2 regions of the Phycicoccus sp. Soil803 genome follow, and region 1 is predicted to be linked to the other one. Evidence: predicted binding sites of a transcription regulator. Region 1 holds the regulator's gene; the other holds the start of a gene.
What was found. Region 1 encodes Rex, which represses fermentation and respiration genes when NADH is low (regulators of the CRP and FNR family bind a similar motif). Its sites were predicted from a motif close to CTTGTGAANNNNTTCACAAG; they were not measured.
Positions count from the first base shown of each region.

Region 2: the regulator Rex is predicted to act here: its motif matches at 2,095-2,114, upstream of edd (phosphogluconate dehydratase).

Region 1 is NZ_LMST01000001.1:3,929,090-3,933,498, reverse strand. Features, by position in the region: gene ASG95_RS18270 (sigma-70 family RNA polymerase sigma factor) at 1-777, opposite strand; gene ASG95_RS18265 (HAD family phosphatase) at 953-1,762, opposite strand; gene ASG95_RS18260 (glutaredoxin family protein) at 1,892-2,173, shown strand; gene ASG95_RS18255 (redox-sensing transcriptional repressor Rex) at 2,307-3,026, shown strand; gene ASG95_RS18250 (glutamyl-tRNA reductase) at 3,023-4,333, shown strand; gene hemC (hydroxymethylbilane synthase) at 4,330-4,409, shown strand, end outside.
Region 2 is NZ_LMST01000001.1:723,457-727,865, forward strand. Features, by position in the region: gene ASG95_RS03480 (oxygenase MpaB family protein) at 1-256, opposite strand, end outside; gene ASG95_RS03485 (hypothetical protein) at 253-654, opposite strand; gene pdxH (pyridoxamine 5'-phosphate oxidase) at 712-1,392, shown strand; gene ASG95_RS03495 (phosphate-starvation-inducible PsiE family protein) at 1,466-1,969, opposite strand; gene edd (phosphogluconate dehydratase) at 2,175-4,100, shown strand; gene eda (bifunctional 4-hydroxy-2-oxoglutarate aldolase/2-dehydro-3-deoxy-phosphogluconate aldolase) at 4,097-4,409, shown strand, end outside.

The sequences.
Region 1 (4,409 bases):
TCAGATGTCGACATCGCCGAGCTCCCGGTGCAGGGCGCGGACGGCGCGCAGCTGGAGCTGCTTGACGGCCCCTTCGGACTTGCCGAGCACCTTGGCCGTCTCGGCGAGGGTGAGGCCCTGGAGGAACCGCAGCACCACGCACTCGGCCTGCTCGGGCTTGAGTCCCTTCACGGCCGCGAGCAGCCGCTCGTTGCGGAGCCGGTCGAGCACCTCGTGGTCGGGGGCGGCCTCCACACGCGGGTCGGCGTCGAGCATGTCGGCGGTCGAGACCTCCATCCGGAACCGCGCCGACTTGGCGTTGTCGGTGATCAGGTTGCGGGCGATGGTGATGAACCACGCCGCGATGTCGCGCCCCTGCCAGGAGAAGGAGTCCATCCGGCGCAGGGCGCGCAGGAAGGTCTCGGAGGTGATGTCCTCGGCGAGCTGCCGCCCACCCACGCGCACGTAGACGTAGCGGTAGACGACGTCCACGTAGCGCTCGTACAGCAGGCCGAACGCCTCGCTGTCGCCGCGCTGCGCGAGCTCCACCAGCGCAGAGATCCGTTCGAAGTCCTGCGGGGCCTCGCCCGGCCCGAACCCGGCCCGCGCGGCCGACCCACCCTGGCCGGACCCGCCTCCGGACAGCGTGCCGGCGTCGCCGGCGATGGTGAGCAGCACCCGGAGGCTGTCGAGGAAGTCCGCGGTCGCGGGGCCCATCCCGTGGTTGCCGGCGCCGGCGTAACCGATCGCCGGGGCGCTCGTTGCCCAGACCGGGACGCTTCGGGCAGGACGGAGCACCGCGAGTCGACTCGCGGCGCTGCGACGTGCACGGATCCGGATGGGGGCCTCCTGACCGGGACAGTTTCCCCGATATCGGGCAGATTGTCAGGAGACCTGCGCCACACCCCGCAACCATCGCGCCAGACGGCAGGCCAGTGGCCCCGTCCGCAGGCAAACAGAGGTATACCTCGGGCTAGCGGGACCGGCGGCGAGCCGCGGCCGCGGCCAGCGCCCCCGCGAGCGCGGTGGCCCCGACGGCCTGGACCCCGACCTTGGCCGCGCGACGCCCCGTGCGGTAGTCCCGGATGGTCCAGCCGTTCGCCCGGGCGTGGTCACGCAGCGCGCCGTCCGGGTTGATGGCGCAGGGGTGCCCGACGAGGGAGAGCATCGGGATGTCGTTGGCCGAGTCCGAGTAGGCCGAGCACCGGCTCAGGTCGAAGCCGCGCTCGGCGGCCATCGCCTCGATCGCGGTGGCCTTGGCAGCCCCGTGCAGCGGCTCTCCCGCGAGGCGGCCGGTGTAGACGCCGTCGACGGACTCGGCCACGGTGCCCAGCGCGCCGGTCAAGCCGAGCCGATTGGCGATCACCTGCGCGACCTCCACCGGGGTGGCGGTGACGAGCCAGACCTCCTGGCCCTCGTCGAGGTGCATGCGGGTCAGGGCCTGGGTGCCGGGCCAGATCTTGTCGTGCATGGCCTCGTCGAAGATCTCCTCGCCGATGGCGCCGATCTCGGCCACCGAGTGCCCGGCGATGAAACCGAGCGCCTGCTCGCGGATCTTCTCGACGTGGTCGAGGCTCTCCCCGAGGGCCGCGAAGCGCAGCTGCTTCCAGGCCATCGAGCTGACGTCGCGGGCCGTGAAGAAGTCGCGGCGCCAGAGCCCGAGCGCGAGGTGCCAGATGCTCGCGCCGCGCATGACGGTGTTGTCGACGTCGAAGAACGCGGCCGCTGTCGGGTCCGCCGGGACGGTGAGCGCCTGGTCCAGCTCGCTCACCCGATCCGTCATGACGACCAGCCTAGGAGAGCTGTCGGGACGCTGTGCACTGCCCCGGACGCCTGGGGCGGTGCACAGCGTCGCGAAGCACCGTGCCCCGTGCTGACCTCCGTGGGTGCGCACGCGGCATACGCTCGGGGTGTGTCCGGTGCCCCCACGCCTCCCGCGCCCACGCCCACCGAGGTGCGGATCACGCTGGTGAGCAAGCCGGGCTGCCACCTCTGCGATGCGGCCCGCGCCGTCATCGACCGGGTGGCCGCCGACCTCGGGGTGGGCTGGGTGGAGCGGTCGATCGAGGACGACCCGGCGCTCAGGGAGCAGTACTGGGAGCAGATCCCGGTGACCTTCGTGGACGGGCGCCAGCACGACTACTGGCGGGTCGACGAAAGCCGTCTCCGGGCCGCTCTCACCCGCTCGACGTGACGCGGCTCACGTGCTCGATGAGACGGCTGCTTGTGACTTTGTGCATCCGTTCACAAAAGCGTAATCTGCAGAGGCTCCCATCCGCCCCAGCCAGGCGCGGACTGCCAGTGATGAGAAGGAGCCGGAAAAGACTGTGTCTGCCGACCCGAGCGCCCGTCGGGGTATTCCCGACGCCACGGTCGCACGGCTACCCGAGTACCTCCGTGCCCTGACCGGCCTGGCGGAACGCGGGATCACGTCGGTGTCCTCCGAGGAGCTGGCCTCCGCCGCAGGCGTCCGCAGCGCCAAGCTCCGCAAGGACCTGTCCCACCTCGGCTCCTACGGCGTGCGCGGGGTCGGCTACGAGGTCGACCACCTGGCCTACCAGATCTCCCGTGAGCTCGGCCTCACCCAGGACTGGCCGGTCGCCATCATCGGCATGGGCAACCTCGGGCACGCGCTGGCGGCCTACAGCGGCTTCGCCACGCGGGGGTTCCGCGTGGTGGCCCTCCTCGACCAGGACGCCGGACTGCTCGGCCAGGAGATCGCCGGCATCACCGTGCAGCCGATGACCGTGCTCGACGAGCTGGTGGCGGAGCAGGGCCTGGCCATCGGCGTCATCGCCACGCCGGCCGCCTCCGCGCAGGAGGTCTGCGACGCGCTGGTGGCCGCTGGGGTCCGCTCCATCCTCAACTTCGCCCCGTGCGTGCTGGTCGTGCCCGACGACGTCGACGTGCGCAAGGTGGACCTGTCGACCGAGCTGCAGATCCTGGCCTTCCACGAGCAGCGCAAGGCGCTCGCCGCCGAGGGTGCGCTCGGTGCCGTCGCCCTCGAGCCGGTCAAGCCCGAGCTCAACCGGGTGGTGGGTCGATGAGCCTCGTGATCCTGGGCCTGTCCCACCACACCGCACCCCTGTCGCTCCTCGAGGCGATGACCCTCGACGCCACCGGTCGACGGACGCTGTCCGCGAGCCTGACCGGTCGCGAGAACCTCACCGAGGCCATCGTGGTGTCCACGTGCAACCGCACCGAGGTCTACGCCGAGTCGATGACCTTCCACGGTGCGGTCACCGACATCGCCGACGCGCTCACCGAGGTCACCGGGGTGCCCCGTGACGAGCTGCGCGAGCACCTCTACGTCCACTACGAGGACCGCGCCATCGCGCACGCCTTCACAGTCGCCTGCGGGCTGGACTCGATGGCGGTGGGCGAGGCCCAGATCCTCGGCCAGATGCGCACTGCGCTGCGTGAGTCGCAGAAGTCGGGACACGCCGGACCCGCCCTCAACACCTTGTTCCAGCAGGCCCTCCGGGTCGGCAAGCGGGCGCACACCGAGACCGGCATCGACGCGGTCAGCGTCTCGCTCGTCGAGGCCGGACTGGCTCGCGCCGAGCGCGAGCTGGGCCCGCTGGCGGGTCTCAAGGTGCTCGTCGTCGGCGCCGGCGGCATGAGCTCGCTGGCCGCGACCACCGTGGCGCGTCGCGGCGCGGCTGGTCTCACCATCGTCAACCGCACCTTCGCCAAGGCGGCGCGGCTGGCCGAGCGCACCGGCGCCAGCGCGCGCCCCTTCGACGACCTGTCCGCCGCCCTCGCCGGCGCGGACGTCGTGATCTCCTGCACCGGCTCGACCGGCGTGGTGGTCGACCTCGCGACCGCCGGCGACGCCCAGGTGGCCCGGGGCGGTCGCCCGCAGGCCTACATCGACCTCGCCCTGCCCCACGACGTGGCTCCGGAGGTCGCCTCGCTCAGCGGGGTGACCCTCGCCGGGCTGGCCGCGCTGGGGGAGGAGCTGTCCGGCGGGCAGACGCCGCCGCAGGTGAGCGAGGTGGCCGACCTCGTCATCGGTGAGGTCGCGGCATACCTCACCTCACGCGCCGCCGAGAGCGTCGCACCGACCGTGGCCGCGCTGCGCTCGCACGCCGCCGACGTCGTCGCGGGCGAGCTGACCCGCCTCGACCAGCGGCTGCCCGACCTCGACGAGGTGACCCGCGCCGAGGTGCAGCTCGCGGTGCACCGCATCGTCGAGAAGCTGCTGCACACGCCGACCATCCGGGTGAAGGAGCGCGCCGTGGGCGGCCAGGGGGCCGACTACGCCGAGGCGCTGCGCGAGCTGTTCGACCTGCGCCCCGGCGAGGCCGCCACCGCGTCGGTTCCGCCGCCCGAGCGGGGAGGTATGCCGTGAGCGCACCTGCCGCCACCCCGCTGAGCCTGCGCCTGGGCACCCGCCGCAGCGCGCTCGCGACCACCCAGTCGACCTG
Region 2 (4,409 bases), 3.2 Mb from region 1:
GGCCGGCGACCCCGGCCATCGCCAGCGGGTGCAGTGACTGGAGGAGCAGCGCCCGGATGCCGCCGGGGAACATCGCCGCGTCGGCGTGCACGCGCCAGATCGGGTCGTCCGGCGTGAACCAGCGCGGTCCCTCGGCGCCCCAGATCCGCTCCGCCTTCACCTGCGCGTCGGTGCCGGCGACCCGCGACCGGAGCGCCGACGCGAGCTGGCGGCGGGCTCCGTCGGCCACCGGTGCGAGGGGCGCCAGCAGGGTCATTGCGTGCGCCGAAGCCTGCGTCGCGGGAGCTCCTTCAGGCGCGCGGCGGGGGTGGGGAGGTCGGCGGGGCGCACCCGGGTGGACAGGTCGCTGTTCGCGATCAGCTCGGCGATCGGCGTCGTGGACGTCGGGTGCGCAGCGATCGGGTCGTCCCCGGCGAAGACCACCCACACGGGTTCGCTGTGGTCGGCGCGCGGGTCGAACGTCTTGAGCACCGTCCCCTCGCGCACTGTCGCTGCGTGCTCGATCGCGCGACGCCGGGCCTTCTGCCGGTCGAGCGCGGTCTGGGCGGCCTTCATCGCCGGTTCCTTGGCCTGCTGCGCCAGCACGACGACGTGGGGGCCGTACTTGACGCCCCACTTCACGAGGTTGCCGACTGCCTTGCCTTTGCTGGGCATGCTGCCTCCCTGACTGGTCCGACCTTCACCCTAATCTCGGACGCCTAGTCTTCGACCATGAGCGACGTCCTGCGCACCGACTACAGCGGCGAAGGCATCTCCGAGGCCGAGGTCGCGTCCACCCCGTGGCAGCAGGCCCGGCTCTGGGCCGACGACGCGGTGGCCCGCTCGCAGGTGCACGACGACGTGCCCGAGCCCTACGCCCTCTCGGTCGCGACCGTCGATGCTGCCGGCAGACCCAACGTGCGCACCGTGCTGATGCGCTTCTTCGACGAGCGCGGCCCGGGTTTCGTGACCGGCACCGAGTCGACCAAGGGCCTCGAGATCGCCGCGACCGGGGGCCTCGCGGCGGCACTGACCTGGCCGGCGATGTACCGGGCGATCCGCTTCCGGGGCGTCGCGGAGCAGCTGTCGCGCGACGAGGTCACCGGCTACTTCGGCTCGCGGCCGTGGGCCTCGCGCATCTCCGCGTGGGCCTCGCGCCAGTCCCAGCCCATCGAGGGGCGCCAGGGCCTCGAGGACGCCTACGCGAGGTATGCCGCGCAGTTCCCCGACCACGGCGACCCCACCGACGTGCCCGTCCCCGACTTCTGGGGCGGGTACCGGGTGGTCTGCGACGAGGTCGAGTTCTGGGGCGGCCGCCGCAACCGGCTGCACGACCGGCTCGTCTTCAGCCGGGTCGCGCCCGGCTCGCTCGACGACGCCGACGCCTGGGCCCTGAGCCGCCGCCAGCCCTGACCTCTCCCTTCCCCTCCCGTTCGAGGTATTCCACTACCGGATCCTGGTGGCCGAATACCTCGAACCGGTGGGGTCAGGCGGGATCGGGCTGGGTGTGGGTCTGCACCTCGTCGTCGTTGCCGTGGCCGGAGTTGGCGCCCTCGCTGGGCTCACGCTCCTTGCGCCGCAACAGGAACGACGCCAGGGCCAGCAGGATGATCGTGCCGGACAGCAGACCCATCAGCCGGAGGGTGTCGGCGAACTCGGGCTTGCCCAGCAGGTCGGGGGCCTTGACCGAGAGCACGACGATCTCCTTGATCGAGGCGATGATCCCCACGAGGAGGAACGGCTCGGCCACCAGCTCGCGCCGGTTTAGGGTGGTGCGCACCGCGAACAACAGCTCGACGACGATGAAGACGAGCAGGAGCAGGTCGAGGATGTCGGCCACGACTTCGACCACGGTGCCGCTGCCGAGGTCGCCGAAGGTCAGGGCCGTCTTGCCGATCACGACGGCCGCCACGGCGAACAGGATCACCGCCACCGCGAGGTAGACGACGTTCTCCACCCGCTCGATGGTCTCCTCGATCCAGTCCGTCATGGCCTCATCCTGCCCGGTTCGAGGTATTCGGCGGCCGGATTCCGGTAGCGGAATACCTCGAAGCGGAAATCTCTACTCGTCCGTATCCCGGGACGGTCGGAAAGCAGCGAGTGGCCTGCCTCACACTTGTGAACGGAATCACACGCGCGCGCCAACGTCGCCGTTCGCGCGGTCCCCGTCCCGACCGCCGAATCCGAGGAGCCCCATGGCGCCCGCCGACCCCACCGCCGTTCCGCCGACCCCGCCGCCCCCTGCCATCCACCCCGTCGTCGCCGACGTCACCGCCCGGGTGACCGACCGCAGCCGGCCCAGCCGCACGGCATACCTGCAGCGGATCTCGCGCGCTGCCTCCGAGCTGAGCCTGCGCCCGGCGCGCACCGACCTCGGGTGCTCCAACCTCGCCCACGCGGTCGCCGCGTGCGGAGGCAGCGACCGCACCGTGATGGCCGCCGACACCGGCGTGAGCCTCGGCATCGTCACGTCCTACAACGACATGCTCTCGGCGCACGCGCCGTTCGAGCACTACCCGGCAGCGATGAAGCAGACCGCCCGCGAGGTCGGTGCGGTCGCCCGCGTGGCCGGTGGCGTGCCTGCCATGTGCGACGGCATCACCCAGGGGCGGGCCGGCATGGAGCTCAGCCTGTTCAGCCGCGACGTCATCGCGATGTCGGCGGCGATCGCGCTCAGCCACGACGTCTTCGACGGCGTCCTCATGCTCGGCGTCTGCGACAAGATCGTGCCCGGGCTGGTGGCGGGGGCGCTGGCGTTCGGCCACCTGCCGACCGCCCTCGTGCCCGCCGGCCCGATGGCATCGGGTCGCTCAAACGCCGAGAAGGCCGAGACCCGCAAGGCCTTCGCGGCCGGTGAGGTCGGGCGCGACGAGCTGCTCGGGAGCGAGGTCGCGTCCTACCACTCGCCCGGCACCTGCACCTTCTACGGCACCGCCAACTCCAACCAGATGCTCATGGACGTGATGGGCCTGCACCTGCCCGGGGCGGCGTTCATCCACCCCGACGACCCGGTGCGCGACGCCCTGACGGCCGCGACCACCGAGCGGGTCGCCGAGATCGCGGCCTCCGACACGCCCTACGGCATCGGCCAGGTCGTCGACGAGAAGGCGATCGTCAACGGCGTCGTCGCGCTGCTCGCCACGGGTGGTTCGACCAACCACACGATGCACCTCATCTCGATGGCTGCCGCCGCGGGCATCGACCTGACGTGGGAGGACTTCGACGACCTGTCGACCGCCGTCCCCTCCGTCGCCCGGATCTACCCCAACGGCCCGGCCGACGTGAACCACTTCCACGCGGCCGGCGGCACGGCCTTCCTGGTCCGCACCCTCATCGACAACGGGCTCCTCCACGAGGACGTCCTGACCCTCGCCGGTCCGGGGCTGCGGCGCTACACCCAGCGGCCGGTGCTGGTCGGCGGTCGGCTCGAGTTCGTCGACGCCGCAACGGAATCCGGCGACCCTGCCGTGCTGCGTGCGGCCGACGACCCGTTCAGCGTCGACGGGGGGTTGCGGGTCCTCGGCGGCACCCTGGGCCACGCGGTCATCAAGGTGTCCGCGGTGGCGCCCGAGCACCGCGTCGTCGAGGCGCCGGCCCGCGTGTTCACCGACCAGGTCGGCTTCCTCCAGGCGTTCTCGCGGCGCGAGCTCGACCGCGACGTCGTCGTCGTCATCCGTGAGCAGGGCCCGTCGGCCAACGGCATGCCCGAGCTGCACGCCCTGACCCCTTCGCTCGGGGTGCTCCAAAAGCGCGGGTATGCCGTGGCGCTGGTCACCGACGGCCGCATGAGTGGGGCGTCGGGCGCCATCCCGGCCGCCATCCACGTGACGCCCGAGTCGGTGCATGCCGGGCCGATCGCCAAGATCCAGGACGGCGACGTGGTGCGGGTCGACTCGCTGACCGGTCGCCTCGACGTGCTGGTCGACGAGGACGAGTTCGCGGCCCGCGTGCCGTCGCCGCGGGTGAGCGAGGAGGGCATCGGCACCGGCCGGGAGCTGTTCGCGGCCATGCGTGGCGCGGTCGGCCGGGCCGACGAAGGGGCCCACGTCTTCGGCAGCCTCGGGAGGCTGTGGGAGAAGGCCGACGCCGCACCGTTCCTGACCTCGGAGGAGACCCGATGACCACCAGCGCCACCACCACGAACGTCACCACCGGCGTGACCACCACCGGCGTGACCACCACCGATCCCGGAGCGGGCCGCCCTGTCCTGCGCGACGGCGCCGACGTCCTGGCCCTGGCTCCGGTGATCCCGGTCGTCGTGGTCGACACCGTCGAGCAGGCGGTGCCGCTGGCACGCGCACTGGTGCGCGGCGGCATACCGGTCATCGAGATCACGCTGCGCAGCGAGGCCGGGCTCGGCGCCATCGAGGCCGTGGCCGCGCAGGTGGAGGGCATGGTCGTCGGTGCGGGCACCGTGGTGACGCCCGCGC